Skermanella rosea: one gene and its partner. The protein of the gene in region 1 interacts with the protein of each later gene in a pairwise test. Links are inferred from orthologs where the notes say so. Each region holds a gene or a part of one and is shown on either strand. Other genes may lie near its edges. The genes, in order: JL101_RS10530 and rlmB.

Region 1 (3,517 bases):
ACGTGTCGCCAAGCCAGTTCAGCCGCTCCATGCGGGCGCCGTTCGACAGGTGGAAGTGGGCGACCGGGTCCCGCGCCCGCCGGCCCGCCTTCGCCTCGATCAGGTAAGTGGCGCACAGACGCATCAGGATCGGCTTCACCACTTTCACGATCGCCTCGTCGCGGTGCCATCCGGGACGATCCAGCACCGCGGCAAGACTGGCGGCCTTCTCCGCGGGCAGGATCTCGGTATCCGTGAAGAGGTCGGCGACCCGGGCCCGTTCCGACGTCGTCAGGATATCGCCGTCGTCGGTCGCCTCCGCCGCGGCCATCTCGGCATCGAGCCAGCGCCGGAAGCCGGGGATCGGCGACAGGGTCGCGAAATACTTCAGCTTGGGGAACTCGGCGGTCAGGCTGTCGACGACCCGCTTGATCAGGAAGTTGCCGAAGCTGATCCCCGCCAATCCCTTCTGGGCGTTAGAGATCGAATAGAAGATCGCGGTATCCGCCGTCTGCGGGTCCTGGACCGGCGCCGCCTCGTCCAGAAGCGTCTGGACATTGCCCGACATGCCGCTGACCAGCGCGACCTCGACGAAGATCAGCGGCTCGTCGGGCATGCGGGGATGGAAGAAGGCGAAGCAGCGGCGATCCGAGTCGAGACGGTCCTTCAGGTCCTGCCATCCCCGGATGGCGTGCACCGCCTCGTAGGCGATCAGCTTCTCCAGCAGCGCGGCCGGACTGTCCCAGGTGATTCGCCGCAGTTCCAGGAAGCCGACATCGAACCAGTTCTTCAGCAGCGTCTTGAGGTCGGCCTCCAGGGCGGCCATCAGCGGATCGTCCGAAGCCCATTCCAGGAGCTGGGCGCGCATGTCCACGAGGAACTTCACCCCCTCCGGCAGGCCGTTGAACTGTGTCAGCAACCGCATCCGCCCCGGCTCGAGGGCTTCGCGGAGCTTACGCTCCGCCTTGCCGCGCAGCACGGGGTCCGGCGCCTTGTGGAAGGCGTCGACCGCCTGGTCGACCGTGGCCCGGTCCACGTCGAAGTCGCGCGACAGGATCGTCAGGAAGTTACGCCGCCCCGTCGAGTCGAGGCTCAGATAGGTGCGGCCCAGTTCGGCCGCCCGGGCGCGGGCCGAGACCTCGCCGCCCCGCCCCGCCAGGCAGGCCTGCATCTGGACGCGGAGCCGGTCCGCATCCTCGCGCGGCAGGTGGGGCCGCGGCGTCGCGCCGACCGCCTCGCGCGAGAAGGCCGCGATGTCGCGCCAGGCGGAGCGCAGGTTCTCCAGGGTACGGTCGAACAGCGAGGGGGACGGCTGCTCTTCGAGGGGCGTCGGGAGCTGGGTCATGTCCGCGATCTTGGTGGACTCGCGGCCGGCCGATCAAGGGCAAAGCCGCCGCGGCGGCCATACTTCACGGAAGCTTCACGAGTCCCCGCGCAGGCGGCGCAGCACGGCGGGAAGCGCTTCCGACAGGTCCTCCGCGATCAGCCCGGGGCCGACGGCGCGGGCCGCCTCCCCATGCAACCAGGCCGCCGCGGCGCCGGCCTCGAAGGCCGGCATCCCCTGGGCCATCAGGCCGACGGCCAGCCCGGCCAGCACATCGCCGGCCCCGGCCGTCGCCAGCTCGGGCGGCGCGTTGGCGTTGATCACCGCCCGGTCGTCCGGCGCGGAGATCACGGTATCGGGCCCCTTCAGCAGCACGACGGCACCCGCCCGGGCCGCCGCCCGGCGGGCTTGCGACAGTTTGTCTCCCTCGATGCCGAACAGGCGCTTGAACTCCCCGGCATGGGGCGTCAACAGGCAGCGGTCGCTGAGGGCGCGGTACAGGTCGGTCGAATGGTCGGCGAAGGCGGTCAAGCCGTCCGCGTCGATCACCATCGCCTTGCCGGCCCGGAGCGCGCCCAGCACATGGCCGCAGGTCTCCGTCCCGGTCCCCGCTCCCGGCCCGACCAGCACGGCATTGCGGCGCGGATCGGACATCAGGTCATCGAAACTCCCCGAGTCGTCGAGCGGGGACACGATGGTGCCGGGGTCGGATGCGGCATAGATCGGGAAGGTCCCCGGGTCGCAGGCGATGCTGACCAGTCCCGCGCCGACTCGCCGCGCCGCCCGGGCAGCCAGGCGGGCGGCACCGGTCATCCGGGCGCCCCCGAACACCACGGCGTGGCCCCGGTCGAACTTGTGACCGTCGAGCCTCGGCCAGGGAAACCCCGAAAACCAGGATGCCGGCCCGTTCTCGGCGAGCCTCGGCGCGATCCCGTCCAGCACCCGGTCGGGAATCCCGATGTCGGCCACCACCAAGTCGCCGCACAGGACGCGACCGGGCAGCAACAGATGCCCGGGCTTCTTCCGGAAAAAGGTGACCGTCACGCAAGCCGGCGCCGCGGCGCCGAGCACGGCGCCCGTATCGCCGTGGATGCCGCTGGGGATGTCCACCGCCACCGTCGGAACGGCGCGGGCGGCCAGATCCTCCACCACGGCCCGCGCCATGCCCTCCAGCGGCTTGGACAGGCCGGCCCCGAACAGGGCGTCCACCGCGACATCGGCCCCGTCGAGCAGTTCGGGCGCGAGGAACGCCACCGGCCCGTTCCAGCGCCCGGCCATGACCGCGGCGTCGCCCCGCAGAGCCTCGCGGCTGCCGAGCAGCCCGACCCGCACCGACCATCCCTGCCCCGCAAGCAGACGGGCGACGACGAAACCGTCGCCGCCGTTGTTGCCGGGCCCGCAGAGCACGGCCACGGTACCGGGTGGCCGGCGGGCCGAAACGACCCGGGCGACGGCGGCCCCGGCCGCCTCCATCAGGGTTTCGCCGGAAACGCCGCCCTCGATCGTGAGCGCGTCCGCACGATACATCTCGGCGACCGTCAGCAAAGCGTTCTGTGCTGCCATCGGAGAACTCCCGGTTGGAACTCGGCCATGTCGGCCGGCTGCATGCCGGCAGAACGGCATGGGGCAAAGCATAACAGCCCGCGCTCCCCAAGGGGGCCGCAGGATGCGCCGACTTCGCTCTATTCGGAAGGGAATTTCCCGGAATGGGATGGGGCGACGGATGGGACTCGAACCCACGACCACTCGGACCACAACCGAGGGCTCTACCAACTGAGCTACCGCCGCCACCGTTGGGGCCGTGTCTATGCCAAATCGCCGGAGCCCCGTCAAGGGACGAAATCGACCTCGGACGGCCGAAGTGCCACGCGGCGGCGTGACGTGTCGATCTGCACACTGTTTAGGCAATGTGCACACCAGCTCATCAGATCCGTGCCGGCTGCGGCGGCAGGCGCTGCTGCAGAAAGACCGCCCCGCTTGCTCCGGCAAGGCAATCGGGCGTTGGCATGCCCCGTGCTTTACGGGATGATGAGCACCGCTCGGTGGCGCGCCGCCATCCACGGGGAGTCGTTGATCAGCATCATGAAAAAAATCGAAGCCATCATTAAGCCGTTCAAGCTCGACGAAGTGAAGGAAGCCCTTCACGAGGTCGGCATCAAGGGCATTACCGTCACCGAGGCCAAGGGCTTCGGGCGGCAGAAGGGTCATACGGAA
Region 2 (15,831 bases), 1.7 Mb from region 1 along the record:
GGGCCAGCAGGATATGCTCGCGGGTCTGCGGCATCGGGCCGTCGGCCGCCGACACCACCAGGATCGCGCCGTCCATCTGCGCGGCACCCGTGATCATGTTCTTCACGTAGTCGGCGTGGCCCGGGCAGTCGACGTGGGCATAGTGGCGGTTGGCCGTCTCGTACTCGACGTGCGCCGTCGAGATCGTGATGCCGCGGGCCTTCTCCTCCGGCGCCTTGTCGATCTGGTCGTACGCGGTGAACGTCGCACCGCCCGTCTCGGCCAGAACCTTGGTGATCGCCGCCGTCAACGAGGTCTTGCCGTGGTCGACGTGACCGATCGTGCCGATGTTGCAGTGCGGCTTGGTCCGCTCAAATTTCGCCTTCGCCATCGCTCTTTCTGTCCCCGCGGCTTTAGCCGACATCCATCCGAAGATCAAAAACCAAAACTTACCGGAGCCGGCGGCCGTCGTCGTCGAGGAATGGAGCGGGTGAAGGGAATCGAACCCTCGTCACCAGTTTGGAAGACTGGAGCTCTACCATTGAGCTACACCCGCCCGAACCATTTCCTGACGGCGCCATCGACACCGGTCTGCCGATCCCGGCCGGAGGATCCGGCCCTGATGGCAGAGATGGTGGAAGGGGCTGGATTCGAACCAGCGTACGCTATCGCGGGCAGATTTACAGTCTGCTGCCTTTAACCACTCGGCCACCCTTCCAACCGCCCCGGTCGCCCGGGACGGAGATGCGCACTATGGTAATTTCGCTCCCAATGTCAACGGCTAAAGATGGCCGAACTCAACGCTGGCGTCGTAATTCGAGCCGGGGCAAAGTCGGTTCCATCATGACCAGACGCAAGCCGCCCCGCCCCGCCCATCCCGCTTCCCAGACACCCGGCCAGCCGTCCGGCCACGCCGCCGGCCAGCCCGGCCGCCGGCACAAGCCCGGCGGCGCCCAGTCCGGCCGTCCCGGCCTGCTGTTCGGGCTCCACCCGGTCGCCGCGGCCTGGACCAACCCGGACCGGCGCTGCACCCGCCTGCTCGCGACCGAGGCGGGACTCGCGAGCCTCGCGGGCGCCCTCGACCAGGCGCGCGCCGCCGGGCTTGAGCGGCCCAAGCCGTCGGTGGTCGAGCGGACCGAGTTGGACCGCCTGCTGCCGCCGGGCGCGGTCCACCAGGGACTCGTTCTGGATGCCGCCCCCCTGCCGGAGGTCGACCTGGAGGACATCGTCCGGCAGGGCTCGATGAAGGAGAGCGACGTCATCGTCGTGCTGGACCAGGTGACCGATCCGCACAACGTGGGCGCCATCCTGCGTTCCGCGGCAGCCTTCGGGGCCAGCGCGGTGGTCCTGCCCGACCGCAACGCGCCCGAATTGACCGGCACGCTGGCGAAGAGCGCTTCGGGCGCCGCCGAAGTCGTGCCGCTGGTGCGGATCGTCAACCTCGCCCGCTCGCTGACCGAGTTGCGCGAGGCCGGCTACTGGTGCGTCGGGCTGGACGAATCGGGTGCCAGGACGCTTGCCCGGATGGACCTCAAGGGCCGCGTCGCGCTGGTGCTGGGCGCCGAGGGCAGCGGGCTTCGGCGCCTCACCATGGAGCGCTGCGACGAGATCGCCCGTTTGCCGACCGGCGGGCCGATCGGCAGCCTGAACGTGTCGAACGCCGCGGCGGTGGCGCTCTACGAACTGGCCCGGCTTCGCTGAGCCGGCATCCTACCGGGACAGGTCGATCCGGTACTTGGCGAAGCCGTCGCCGGCGTCGCCGAGCGCGCTGATCCTGCTGCCGGCGGGGATCGCCTCCTTCGCCTTCGGCGAGGAGGGGAAGGTCACCACCGCGTCGCCGCCGATCGGGCTGAGCGACCAGTTCCCCTCGGACGCCGGGTCGATGGTCCTGCGGTCGAAGATGTAGTTGACCAGCGCCGTGCGGTTCTCGTCCGGGGCCTCCAGGATGATGTTGGAACCGTCGAGGCCCGGGAATTTGCCGCCGCCCCCGGCGCGGTAATTGTTGGTCACCACGACGAACCGCCGCGACTCGTCGATCGGCCGGCCTTCGAAGGCCAGGTCCCTGATGCGGTGCGAGGCGGGCGCCACGAGCTTGCCGTCGCCGTCGTAGCGGGCCGGCTGCGACACGTCGATCCGGTAGGTCACGCCGTCGATGACATCGAAGTTGTAGCTGGGGAACGAGGGGTTCAGCAGCGGCTGCTCGCCCGCCTGCGCCGGGTCGATCCGGTTGAACGCGCCGGCCGACATCTCCAGCCACTGCCGCACCTGGGCGCCGGTCATCACGACGGCGCGCAGGGTATTGGGATAGAGATAGAGGTCGGCCGCGTTCCTGATCGCGATCCGGCCGGCCGGAATGTCGGTGTAATAGTCCGGCCCGCCGCGGCCGCCGGCCTTGAACGGCGCTCCGGCCGACAGCACCGGCAAGCCTTCGTACTCCGTGCCGGCAAGCATCCGCTTGGCGTACCAGACCTGCGCGTTGGTCACGATCTGGACGGAAGGGTCGTCCTGGACCAGGGCGAAATAGCTGTTGATCGGCGCCGTCGTCTCGCCGATCGGCTGCCGGACATAGGCCAGCGTCGCCTCGTGGTCCGCCTTCAGAGCCTCGACGATGGCGGGGTCCGACTCGACCAGCGCCACCTTCCGCTTGTCCCGGGTCTCCCAGATCGGCCTCACGGAGGAAACCGCGTCGGCGACCGACCACTTGCCGCCTTCCTCCTTCAGCGTCAGGTCGATCAGGCCCAGGTGGCTGCCCCAGAAACCCGGCATCACGACGGGGACGCCGCGGACCTTGCCCTTGGCCATGTCGGTGTCGGGCAGGCCGGCGAAATCCGGGCCGGGAAACACCTTGTGCTGGTGCCCCGTGAGGATCGCGTCGATCCCCTGGACTCCGGCGAGGTACCAGGTCGCGTTCTCCTCCCCGCCGACCCGCGGCTCCGCCGACAGCCCGCTGTGGCTGAGGGCGACCACGATGTCGGCCCCCTTGGCGCGCAGTTCGGGGACATATTTCCGGGCGGCCTCGACGATGTCGGTGGTGACGACCTTGCCCTCCAGGGCGGCCTTGTCCCAGGTGGTGATCTGCGGAGTCACGAATCCGATGACGCCGATCTTCAGGGCATGGGCCTGCCCCGACTCGTCCACCACCTGCCGCGTCAGGATCTCGTAGGGCTTGAAGTAGGGCTTGCCGTCGCCGGCCCGCTCGACATTGGCGGCCACGATCGGAAAGTTAGCGCCGGCCAGGGCGTCGCCGAGGAAATCCAGGCCGTAGTTGAACTCGTGGTTGCCGACCGTGCCGGCGTCGTACTTCAGCAGGTTCATCGCCTTGTAGACGGGATGGACGTCGCCGCGCCTCAGGCCGCGCTCGCGGGCCACGAAATCGCCGAGCGGATTGCCCTGGATCGCGTCGGCATTGTCGAGCAGCAGGCTGTTCTGGGCTTCGTCCCGGGCCTTGGCGATGAGGGTGGCGGTGCGCGCCAGCCCGACCGTGACGTCCTCCTTGTCCGAATAGTAATTGTAGGGCAGCACGTTGACATGCAGGTCGGTGGTGCCGAGCAGCCGGAGCCGGACGGTAGCGTCGGCCAGGGCGCCGGTGGCGAAGCATGTGGCGGTCAGGCATGTCGCTGCGCCGAGGGCCAGCGCGGACAGGAAGCTTCTGCGGTCCATCTCATCTCCCGGAAGGGCGGAACGCGGGGCACGGACCCCACGCATGCCCATGGGTTACCGGCACCGGACGCCGGGCGTCAACCGGTCTGCTCCCCTTTCGCGCAGGGAGAGGAAATCTTCACCGCGGGCTTGTTCAGCAAGGCCCGCGGCGCTAGTCTGCATGCCGTTCGACCCGGGGCCGGCTTAGCACAGTGGTAGTGCAGCGGTTTTGTAAACCGAAGGTCGGGGGTTCAAATCCCTCAGCCGGCACCAGTCGAACACGGCGGCCTCTCGGAGTCGCGACTGCGCTGACTCAGGCATTTCCGCCGACGATGCCAGATACGCTCCTGTTCCGGTTATCCTTGCCGGCCGCCACGACTCCCCCGTTGCTGCCGGTGGCTTCAAAGGTGCCGTTGGCGCCCAGTCCGTTCTCGCAGCGCAGGAACCAGCGTCCCTTGTTCTTTTCCATGAAGCCGTAATTACCTTTGCACCTTGTCTGGTCGGTCATCACCAGGCTGATCACGCCGTCGCGGCCATGTTCCTCGAATTCCATCGTGCCGGACATGAGTGCCGTATAGCCTTCCCAGGTGAAGGCCATGGGACGGATGCCCCGGGCGGTAGCGGTTCGCTCCGCGTCGGATCGGGGCAAAGGTTTAGAGAAATCGATCTGTTCCTTGTTCCAGACATACCTGCCGCTCCGGGCATAGATCACGCAGCGCTTGCCGGGGTTCTTACTTTCGCAGGAATACAAAGCCACGGTCTCGTCATCTCCCGAACACCTGATATCGTTGCAGAACGAGTAGCCATAGCTGCTGCCGTCCGGCGTCACTGCGAAGATTCCGGGGTTGCTCTTCTCCGACCACTCCTTGAGCGCCCTCTCCGCCCTCGGGCTCAGATCAAGCGGAGCCTCCGCGAACTGATACCCACCCCCACACCCCGAAAGCACGAGGGCCGCCAAAGACAGACCTGTCTGAAATGACTTATTTATCAATCTCATGTTTTTCTCCATTCCATGCAATGGATTACTTTAACCGTACGGTCGACCATATCCAGGTGAGCCGATAATTTCTTAGCACATACTGCGCAAAGCGAATGGCATGGTTTTCAGAGTCAGAAGACGGGCCATGCAACGGTCGGACTCGACCGCCCGCCGGCGCCCCGCGGCCGTCTGGAACCAACCCCCTGCCCGCTCGTTGATGTCCCCGGACGCGCGCAACGCCGCGCATTCCGACAACGCTCTTTCGACGAACAGCAACAGGCGCAGGGAACCCCAATGGCCGACCGCGAAACGGACCGCGATATGGGCGCGGCGCACGATGCAGCCAGCCGCCCCGATCCCGCAAAGACAGCCAGTCCCGACCCGATGGAACGCGGTCATCTTCGAGACCAGATCGACAGCGGCAAGTTCCGCGACAAGGTGGCGGCGCCCGATCCGGCGACCTCTCCGCTCGGCACCGACGACGAGGCGGCCGGCGTGCCGACTCCGGCGGCGAAGGTCCAGTACGAGAGCCCGGCCGCACCGGCCCATGCCCCGGCGAACTCCCACTCCAGGGACACGCCGCCGAGCCATCTCGGCCCGATGATCGCCGCCGGCATCGTCGTCGTCGCGTTCCTGATCGGACTGATCATGATCTTTTCGGCAGGCTGAGCGACCTTTTTCCCCACCTCCTTCCTCCCCGACGGCTCGCCGGAACCTCATAGGCGAGCCGTCCTATGCCCTTGCACCGGCCTCTACCCCGCAAGGATGATTGGAACATCGACCGGCCGGATCCCGTTCTCCTCCTGGAAGAAAATCCGGGGAAAACAATCTTATGTCAAAAAAGATACTCATCACTGGCGGAGCCGGCTTCATAGGCTCGCATCTGGCCGATGAACTCATTGCCGCCGGCCATGAAGTCCGGGTTTTGGACAATTTATCGGAGCAGGTCCACGGCAGTGGCGGCGCCCGGCCGGAATATCTCAGCCGTGACATCGAGCTGCGCGTCGGCGACGTGCGCGATCCGGCCGCGGTCAAGTCCGCGTTGCAGGGCATCGACGCCGTCTATCACTTCGCCGCCATGGTCGGCGTCGGCCAAAGCATGTACCAGGTCGACGATTATGTCGGCGTCAACGACCTCGGCACCGCGGTGCTGCTCCAGGCGCTGATCGAGCGGCCTGTCGAGCGGCTGGTGGTCGCCAGCAGCATGAGCATCTACGGCGAGGGCCTGTACCGCGACATCAGGGGCGAGATCGTCACCCCGGCCGAACGCAGCCTCTCCAGGCTCAAGGACGGCCTGTGGGAACCGCTCGGCCCGGACGGCGGCGAGATCACGCCCGTCCCGACGACGGAGGACAAGGCGCCGACGCTGTCCTCGATCTATGCGCTCAACAAATATGTGCAGGAGCGCATGTGCCTGCTGATCGGGCAGGCCTACAACATCCCCACCGTCGCGATGCGCTTCTTCAACGTGTTCGGCACGCGCCAGGCGCTGTCCAACCCCTATACGGGCGTGCTCGCGATCTTCGCCTCCCGGCTGCTCAACGGCAATCCGCCGATGATCTTCGAGGACGGGCTGCAGCGCCGGGACTTCGTCCATGTGGCCGACGTGGCGCGCGCCTGCCATCTGGCGCTGAACGCCCGGGACGCCGCGGGGCATGTCTTCAACGTCGGCAGCGGCGAGAGCTACAGCGTGGTCGAGGTGGCGGAGCAGCTCGCCGCCTCCCTCGGCAAGTCGCGCATCGCGCCGACGCTGACCAAGAAGTTCCGCGTCGGCGACATCCGGCACTGCTTCGCCGACATCGGCAAGGCGCAGCGGCTCCTGGGCTACCGGCCGGAGACGTCGCTGGCCGACGGCATGATCGAGCTGGCCGCCTGGCTCGACGGCCAGATCGCGGTGGACCGGGTCGACCAGGCGAGCCGCGAACTGGCTGCAAGGGGTCTGGCCGTATGATGGGCGACCGGGACACCCCCAGGACTCCGCCCGCGGCCATGCCAGGCTTCACCGAGACCTTCAGACCCGACGACCGCGACCGTGCCGAGCAGGCCGTGGCGACGCTGAAGCGGCTGGGCGTCCGCCGCCTGCGCGTCCGGGCCGATTCCGGCGGCTGGCACGGCTGGCTGCTCCCGCGCCTCGCGTCGGAGTTCGATTTGCTGCCGGTCCTCGCCCTCGGCGAGGCCGATGCGCCCGATCCCGTCGGGACGCTCCTCCCGGCCTTGCCCGTCCTGGAGTGGGTCGAGATCGCCGCCGCACCGGGCCGGATCGCGGCGGTCGCCGGAGCGGCCGCCGCGATCCGGCAGGCCGGCCGCAAGGTCGTGCTGAGCGGACTTGATCCGGCGGCCCTGGAGCTCCTCGCCCAGCGGGGCGGTCTCGACGACATCGACGCCGTCGGCATCGGGGCGTTCCCCGGCACCGGCGACATGTCCTGGCCGGGCTGGGAAGCGGTCGTCGAAGAGTACGCCCAGGCGATGGCCGGGGCCGGCCGGGTTCCCGCCCTGTGGATCACCGGCACGGGCTTCTCCACCTGGCGCCACGACGAGCGCGGCCAGATCAGGGCCTTCCTCGCGGCGGCCGAGGCTCCGGCCGACCGGGTCTACTGGTCGTCGCTCCAGGACTTGGCCCCGGACGAGGCCAGCGCTCAGGGCTTCCATGCGGACGAGCGGGATTACGCGCTGGGCGTGCTCCGGGCCGACGGCTCGCCGAAGCTTCTCGGCCGGCTGCTGGAGCAGGGCGGCATCGCGGCGGTCCGCTCGGTCGACCGGCTGGGCCGCCCCGGATCGCCCCGCCCGGCGTCGGGCAGCACGGGCAAGCCCGTGGTCATCACCGGCGGGGCCGGTTTCATCGGGACCAACCTGGCCGACCGCCTGGTCCGCGAGGGCCACCGGGTCATCGTCTACGACAATCTGTCGCGCCCCGGCGTCGAACAGAACATCGAATGGTTGAAATCGACCCACGGCAGCGCGATTACCTTCGAACTGGCCGACATCCGCGACCCCCATGTGCTCCGCGAGGCGGTCGCCCAGGCCGGCAAGATGTTCCACTTCGCGGCCCAGGTCGCCGTGACCACCAGCCTCGTGGACCCGATCACCGATTTCGAGATCAACGCCCGCGGCACGGTCAACCTGCTGGAGGCGATGCGGGCCCAGGCGGAGCCGCCGCCCCTGGTGTTCACCTCGACCAACAAGGTGTACGGCAAGCTGGCCGACCTGGAACTGCGGCTCGAGGGCGAGCGCTACGCCCCGTCCGACGCGGAGATCCGCGCCCGCGGCATCGACGAGTCGCGCCCGCTGGACTTCTACAGCCCCTACGGCGCGTCGAAGGGCAGCGCCGACCAGTATGTGCTGGACTATTCCCGCACCTACGACCTGCCGACCGCGGTCTTCCGCATGAGCTGCATCTACGGCCCCCACCAGTTCGGCACCGAGGACCAGGGCTGGGTCGCCCATTTCCTGATCCGCGCCCTGGACGGCGAACCGATCACCCTGTACGGCGACGGCCGGCAGGTCCGCGACGTCCTGTTCGTCGAGGATCTGGTCGATGCCTTCCTCGCGGCGCAGGAGCATATGCCGGCGATCCGGGGGCAGGCCTTCAACATCGGCGGCGGTCCCGACAACGCCACCAGCCTGGTCGAGCTTCTGGAGCGGATCGGATCGACCACCGGCCGCCGTCCCGAGATCGGCTTCGGCCCCTGGCGGCCGGGCGACCAACTCTATTACGTCTCCGACACGGCCAAGTTCAACGCCGCGACGGGATGGCAGCCGCGGGTCGGGATCGCCGAGGGCATCGCGCGCCTGTCCGGATGGCTGACCGAGAACCGGATCGCGGCTGCCGAGGCGCCCGTCCTGCGGAGGGTGGCATCATGAAGTTCGCCCTGATCAACCCGAACTGGAACTTCGACGGCAGCATCTATTTCGGCTGCCGCGAACCGCACCTGCCGCTGGAGTACGGCTACTCCAAGGCGCTGATCGAGCGCGCCGGCCACGAGGCGGTGATCATCGACGGCCAACTCATGGACCTGGACCTGGACGGGATCCGCGCCAGGGTGGCCGACTACGCGCCCGATTTCACCGTGGTGACGACCGCCCCCAGCTACCTGTTCTGGCGCTGCGCCCCGCCGGAACTGCGGGTCCCGCAGGAGGTCCTGAAGGCGGTCGGCGACGTCGGCGGCACCCTGGTGGCTGTCGGGCCGCACGGCTCGACCACGCCGCGGGCGGCCTATGCCAAGCTGGGCGTCGACGTGGTCGTGATGGGCGAGTGCGAGGAACTGCTCCCCCGCCTCGCCGACGAGCCGTGGGACGCGATCCCGTCGATCTGCTTCGGGCCGCGCGACAACCCCAAGGTCAACGGTGGCCCTTTCGCCTCGCGCTTCACAGACCTGCCTGCGCTGTCCTGGCCCGACGAGTGGGTCGCCCGGCACCATCACCACCATCATCGTTTCGACATCGATCCGAACGGTCCCCGGCCCGGTCCGGGAGCGGAGATGGAGACCTCGCGCGGGTGCCCCTATCGCTGCTCCTTCTGCGCGAAGGAGAATTTCCGCGACAAGTACCGCAAGCGCCCGCTCCCGGTGATCCTGGAGGAGCTGGACCGGCTGATCGCGCAGGGCGTCGAGTACGTCTACTTCATCGACGAGATCTTCCTGCCCAACGCCGAGCTGCTGGAAGCCTTGGCCGAGCGCAGGATCAAGTTCGGCGTCCAGACCCGGATCGACCTGTGGAAGGAACCGATGCTGGAACTGCTCGGCCGGGCCGGCTGCGTCTCGATCGAGGCGGGCGTCGAGAGCCTGACGCCAGAGGGACGCCAGGCGCTGGACAAGAACTGCCGCATGTCGACCGACGAGCTGACCGACCGGCTGATCTTCGCCAAGCGGCATGTCGCCTTCGTCCAGGCCAACCTGATCGAGGCCGGCACCGACGACCAGGCGATGGTCGATGCGTGGCGGAAACGGCTGCTTGAGCACGGCGTCTGGGCCAACGAGCCCGTGCCGCTGTTCCCCTATCCCGGCTCGCCGGACTACCGGAAGCTCTGGGGCCTGCCGGACGACCAGGCGTGGGAACGGGCCCTCGACCACTACCTGACCCACCACGTCGACTTCAGCGACATCCAGGACCAGCGGCCGCTGCCGCTGCGTGAACTGGAGATGGCCGCCCCGGACGGGCGCTGACCATGGTTGCCGCGTCGGGCTCTCCGCGCCGGGTGCTGATGACGGCCGACGCGGTCGGCGGAGTCTGGGACTATGCCCTGGAACTGGCCGGCGGTCTGGCGCGGCGCGGCGTCCGCGTCACCCTGGCGGCCATGGGACCGGCGCCCTCGCCGGCGCAGCGGGCCCGGGCGATCGCGATCCCCGGGCTGGGCCTGCACCACGGCGAGTTCAAGCTGGAATGGATGGAACGGCCGGAGGGCGACCTGACCGCCGCCGGCGACTGGCTGCTCGACTTGGCGGAGCAGGTGGCGCCCGATCTGGTCCATCTCAACGGCTATGCCCATGCGGCGCTGCCCTGGGGACGGCCGGTCGTCGCGGTCGCCCATTCCTGCGTGCTGTCCTGGTGGCAGGCCGTCCACGGATGCCCGGCACCCGCCGACTGGCGGCCCTATGCCGACCGGGTCGCCGCCGGGCTGGCGGCGGCGGACCGGGTGGTGGCCCCGACTCGGGCCATGCTTGACGCGCTGGAAACCCACTACGGCCCGGTTCCGCACGGGCGGGTGGTCTGGAACGGGCGGGACGGCGGCGTGTGGCAACCGCGGCCGGACCGGGAGCCCACCGTCATCAGCGTCGGGCGGATCTGGGACGAGGCCAAGAACATCCGCGCCCTCGACGGAGTCGCCGCGGAACTGGACTGGCCGGTGGTCGTCGCCGGCTCCCGGCAGCGCCCGGACGGGCAGAGTCCGGAAGGCGATGTCCTGCCGGCGAACCTGCGGCTCCTGGGCCATCTCCGCCCCGACGAACTCGCCGACTGGTACGGGCGGGCGGCCGTCTTCGCCCTGCCGGCCCGGTACGAGCCGTTCGGCCTGTCCATCCTGGAGGCCGCGCTGTCCGGCTGCGCCCTGGTGCTGGGCGACGTGCCGAGCCTGCGCGAGCTGTGGACCGGCGCCGCGGTGTTCGTCCCCCCGGACGACCCGGCCGCCCTGGCCCGCGAACTGCGGCGGATGGCCGCCGATCCCCCGCACCTGCGGGCGCTCGCCATCGCGGCGCGCCAGCGCGCACGCAGCTATGGCACGGAACGCATGGTCGCGCGTTATCTCGACGTCTATGCCGACCTTCTGGACGCGCCGCGTTCGATCCCGCTTCACCGCGAAAGCGCCGCCGTTCCGCTGGAACGCTGACCTTGACGCCGATCTTCAAGCCAAGCGGAGACCCATGCGCTTCGTCTATTTCACCCACTCGCTGGTATCCGACTGGAATCACGGCAATGCCCATTTCCTGCGCGGCGTGATCCGGGAGCTGACCGCCCGAGGCCATCAGGTCCAGGTGTTCGAGCCGCGCAACGGCTGGAGCCTGCAGAACCTGATCGCGGACCAGGGAGCCGAGGCGGTCGCCCGCTTCGCCGCCGTCTTCCCCGGCTTCGGCTCCACCAGCTACGATCCGGCCACCCTGGACCTGGACCGCGCGCTCGACGGCGCCGACGTCGTGATCGTCCACGAATGGAACGACCATGACCTGGTGGCGGACATCGGCCGCAAGCGCGCGGCCGGCGGGCGCTTCCAGCTGCTGTTCCACGATACCCACCATCGTTCCGTCACCGATCCGAAGGCGATGGCGGCCTATGACCTGACGGCGTACGACGGCGTCCTGGCCTATGGCGCCGTGATCCGGGAGATCTATCTGAAAATGGGCTGGGGCCGGCGCGCCTGGACTTGGCACGAGGCGGCGGACACCGCCCTGTTCCGCCCGCTGCCCGGCCGCCCCCGCGAGGGGGACCTGGTGTGGATCGGGAACTGGGGCGACGGCGAGCGCTCGGTCGAGCTGGGCGAGTTCCTGCTGCTGCCGATCCGGCAGCTCAAGCTGAAGGCGCGCATCCACGGCGTGCGCTACCCGGCCGACGCCAAGGCGGCCATAGCGCTGGCCGGGGCCGAGTACGCCGGCTACCTGCCCAACCACGAGGCTCCCGAGGCCTTCGCCCGGTTCCCGGTGACGGTCCACGTGCCGCGCCGGCCCTATGTCGAGACCCTTCGCGGCATCCCGACCATCCGCCCCTTCGAGGCCCTGGCCTGCGGCATCCCGCTGGTCTGCTCACCCTGGGACGACGCCGAGGGACTGTTCCGCCCCGGCAGCGACTACCTGATAGCCCGTGACGGTACCGAAATGACCAAGCACCTCCGAGACATCCTCAACGATCTGGACCTTTCGGCCTCGCTCGCGCGGAGCGGCTACGAGACGATCCAGTCCCGTCACACCTGCGGCCACCGGGTCGACGAGCTGCTGGAGATCTGCCGCGGCCTGAAGCAGGAAAGACCCCTGCTGCAGGAGGCCCGCTGATGGCCGGCCTTAACATCTCCTTCTACGGGTCCAGCCTGGTCTCGGCCTACTGGAACGGTGCCGCGACCTATTACCGGGGCATCATCCGGGCCCTGGCGGCGCGCGGCCACCGCGTGACCTTCTACGAGCCGGACGCTTATGAGCGCCAGCAGCACCGCGACATCCCCGATCCCGACTGGGCGCGGGTGGTGGTCTATCCCAACGACGAGGACAGCGCCCGGCGGGCGCTGGAGCAGGGGCGCAACGCCGACGTGATCGTCAAGGCCAGCGGCGTCGGCGTGTTCGACAGCCTGCTGGAGGCCGGCGTGCTCGAGGTGCGGCGCCCGGACGCGACGGCGATCTTCTGGGACGTGGATGCGCCGGCGACGCTGGCGTCCATGCGGGAGAACCCCGGCGACACCCTGCGCCCCCTCGTCCCCCGCTACGACATGGTCCTGACCTACGGCGGCGGCGATCCGGTGATCCGGGCCTATCGCGAGTTCGGGGCGCGGGAATGCGTGCCGATCTACAACGCCCTGGACCCCGACACCCACCACCCGGTGCCGGCCGATCCGCGGTTCGCCGCCGACCTGGGCTTCATGGCGAACCGCCTGCCCGACCGGGAGGCGCGGGTCGAGGAGTTCTTCCTGAACGCCGCGGCGAAGCTGCCCGGCCGCCGGTTCCTGCTGGGCGGCAACGGCTGGGGCGACAAGCCGATGCCCGGCAACGTCAACTATATCGGCCACGTCTATACCGCCGACCACAACGCCGTGAACTGCTCGGCGCTGGCCGTGCTGAACGTCGCCCGCGACAGCATGGCCGCCGTCGGCTTCTCGCCGGCGACCCGCGTCTTCGAGGCGGCGGGAGCCGGCGCCTGCGTGATCACCGACGCCTGGGAAGGGATCGAGCAGTTCCTGATCCCCGGCGAGGAGATCCTGGTGGCGCGCGACGGCGCCGAGGTCGCGGCCCATGTCGACGCGCTGACGCCCGAACGGTCCCGCGCCATCGGGGAGGCGGCCCGGCGCCGCATGCTCGACGCCCACACCTACGCCCACCGCGCCGGGGAGGTCGAATCCCTGCTGATGAACGGCGCCCATGCCGGGCGGGTCCCGGCATGAACGGCATCGTCACCGGGCGGATGACCGAACGCGCGGCCGGCCTGTCGATCGTCGTCCTCGGCCTCAGCATCACGTCGTCCTGGGGCAACGGCCACGCGACCACGTACCGGGCGCTGGTCAAGGCCCTGGCCGACCGCGGCCACGACGTGCTGTTCCTGGAAGCCGACCGCCCCTGGTACGCCGCCCACCGCGACCTGGCGGAGCCGCCCTTCTGCCGGACCGCGCTCTACCGGGACCTGGAGGACCTTCGCGACCGGTTCACCCGGGAGGTCCGCGACGCCGACCTGGTGATCGTCGGATCCTTCGTTCCGGACGGCGTCGAGGTCGGAGGCTGGGCGATCCGGACCGCGCGCGGCGTCACCGCCTTCTACGACATCGACACCCCGGTGACGCTGGCCAAGCTGGAACGAGGCGACGTCGAATATCTGAGCCCCGACCTGATCCCGCGCTACGACATCTACCTGTCCTTCACCGGCGGGCCGACCCTCGGGCGGCTGGAACGGCAGTTCGGCTCGCCGATGGCCCGGGCGCTCTACTGCTCGGTCGATCCGGAGCGATACTATCCGGAGTCGGGAGCGGGCGGCGCGCGCTGGGACCTGGGGTATCTCGGCACCTACAGCCCGGACCGCCAGCCGAGCGTGGACCGGCTGCTGGTCGAGCCGGCCCGGACCTGGGCGGAAGGGAGCTTCGTGGTCGCCGGGCCGCAGTATCCTGAAACCATAGACTGGCCCGGCAACGTCGAGCGGGTCGACCACCTGCCGCCGGACCAGCATCGCGCCTTCTACAACGCCCAGCGGTTCACGCTCAACGTGACGCGGGCCGACATGATCGCGGCCGGATGGTCGCCCAGCGTCCGGCTGTTCGAGGCGGCGGCGTGCGGGACGCCGATCATCAGCGACTGGTGGCCGGGCCTGGACGGCCTGTTCGAGCCGGGGACGGAGATCATCATCGCGGCGGATGCCGGGACCGTGCTCGAAACCCTGCGGTCGATGTCCGATGATCATCGGCAGGCGATCGGCGAGCGGGCGCGGTCGCGGATCCTCGCCAACCACACCGCGGCTCACCGTGCGGCCGAGCTGGAAATGTTCGTCGCGGAAGCGCGGGCCGCCGTTTCCACCGCGTGATGGATCGGGGAAATGCCGGCCGCGGACATCTTGTCGCGGCCGGTACCGCTTCCCCAGGATGGGCAGCCCGCATAGCCGGGCTGCCATGCTCCGTCAAAGACGTATCCCGATAATGACGTGCCACCGGTGCGAGTTGAATCTGTTTCTATATGCCGGAAATTTTAGGTAAAGTGGAAATGTATTCGAGCAGCCGCAATTTCGAGAAAAATGATGGAATCCAAAGTTGAGCATGACGGCACCCGCCTTCGCAACTACCGGATGATGAAGAACATCACGTTGACGAAAGCCGCCGGCATGTGCGGCGTATCGAAAAGCGAGTTGTCCAAGCTTGAATCCGGGGCGCGGCCGATCCGGCCGGACCATGTGATCAAGCTGGCCGGGGTCTACGGGATCACGCCCCTCGACCTGCTGACCCCGGACAGCAAGCTGCGCGCCTTCATCGAGCACGCTATCGACGCGCCGGTCCAGCAGAACGAGATTCCGCTGTTCGAAGGCCGGGCGCTCTCTTCCCGGCAGAAGGACGCGGTACCGTCCGGCAAGGTCCCCTGCCCGATCCAGCTGGTCGACGTGCCGGGCGCCTATGCCGTCAGCATCAGCGACATGGCGAACGCCCCGGCACTGCTGCCCGGCGTGATCCTGCACGTCCATCCGCAGCGTCCGGTCGTCATCAATGACCTGGTCGTCAACCGCGTGACCTGGTCCCCGCTGGTGTTCTTCCTGCGGCAGTCCGACGACGGGGACCTTTACGGCCTGACGCTGTCCAAGAAGCGCGTCGACCTGGACCGCGACGCGATCGACCTGCTCCACAAGGTGGCGGGAGTCTGGATGATCAACGGCGCGCGCGAGTGAACGGACACGCGCGAGTCGCTCCCTTTTCCTGAGCCGCAACCCCACGACGCCGCCCGAAAGGGGCGCACCGGTCGCCGATCCGCCCCGTCCCGCGCCGCAGGACGGACATTCCGGTTCGGACAGCCGGTCGGATTCCGCATAGCGCTGCCACCAAATAGGCATTCAAGCGGCTCTGACTTAAGTCGTATGATTACGTCCTGTTCATGAACATTTCCGGATCGGAACATCATCCGACGGCATCCGATAGCATTGATATCTAACCATTTTTCATCTTTCCGAGTGGCCAAATAAGAAAATACACCGGATTTTCTTTTTGCTATGACTGCGTAGCAAGCAGTTGGGGGCAGACGATGAAAATGGTTTTGGATGGCGCGGATGGTCATCGCCAATCGGTTCTTGCCCTGATCAGGACCAAGAGCACACTAAAGGCGGCCAGCATCGCCTGTGGCAGAAACCACGGCTACTTCCATCAGTATCTGTTCCAAAGCAAGCCGCGCTTCCTTCCGGAAGACGTGCGTATCAAGTTGGCGCAGTACCTGGGAATAGGTGAAAGCCGGCTGCGTGAACCGGAATTGCTTGTTTCGGCGGATATGCCGGTTTCCGCCTCTGCCGAAACGCGACCCAGGCTGATGGTTTACGGACGGGCATCCGATCTGGAGATCGACATGACCTCGCCGGTCGCCGAGGCC

What was found.
Region 2: the proteins of JL101_RS10530 (region 1) and rlmB interact in binary tests that used the Escherichia coli proteins (3 or more experiments, as listed by UniProt). The link is inferred for Skermanella rosea from one-to-one orthologs.

Annotation. Positions count from the first base shown.
Region 1 is NZ_CP086111.1:2,309,874-2,313,390, reverse strand. The notes cover bases 634-3,517. They hold JL101_RS10530 (NAD(P)H-hydrate dehydratase), read right to left. Parts: upstream 2,867-3,517; coding sequence 1,400-2,866; downstream 634-1,399. Other genes in these bases: JL101_RS10520 (P-II family nitrogen regulator), read left to right, coding at 3,374-3,517; JL101_RS10535 (malonyl-CoA decarboxylase), read right to left, coding at 634-1,324. Outside these bases: more of JL101_RS10535, read right to left, coding at 1-633. UniProt on the Escherichia coli protein: Bifunctional enzyme that catalyzes the epimerization of the S- and R-forms of NAD(P)HX and the dehydration of the S-form of NAD(P)HX at the expense of ADP, which is converted to AMP.
Region 2 is NZ_CP086111.1:4,021,528-4,037,358, forward strand. The notes cover bases 1-2,751. They hold rlmB (23S rRNA (guanosine(2251)-2'-O)-methyltransferase RlmB), read left to right. Parts: upstream 1-822; coding sequence 823-1,680; downstream 1,681-2,751. Other genes in these bases: tuf (elongation factor Tu), read right to left, coding at 1-370; JL101_RS18745 (bifunctional 2',3'-cyclic-nucleotide 2'-phosphodiesterase/3'-nucleotidase), read right to left, coding at 1,690-2,751. Outside these bases: more of JL101_RS18745, read right to left, coding at 2,752-3,639; JL101_RS18755 (hypothetical protein), read right to left, coding at 3,932-4,615; JL101_RS18760 (hypothetical protein), read left to right, coding at 4,892-5,266; JL101_RS18765 (NAD-dependent epimerase/dehydratase family protein), read left to right, coding at 5,430-6,548; JL101_RS18770 (SDR family NAD(P)-dependent oxidoreductase), read left to right, coding at 6,587-8,458; JL101_RS18775 (TIGR04295 family B12-binding domain-containing radical SAM protein), read left to right, coding at 8,455-9,759; JL101_RS18780 (glycosyltransferase family 4 protein), read left to right, coding at 9,762-10,919; JL101_RS18785 (CgeB family protein), read left to right, coding at 10,954-12,072; JL101_RS18790 (CgeB family protein), read left to right, coding at 12,072-13,169; JL101_RS18795 (CgeB family protein), read left to right, coding at 13,166-14,293; JL101_RS18800 (helix-turn-helix domain-containing protein), read left to right, coding at 14,501-15,142; JL101_RS18805 (S24 family peptidase), read left to right, coding at 15,493-15,831. UniProt on the Escherichia coli protein: Specifically methylates the ribose of guanosine 2251 in 23S rRNA.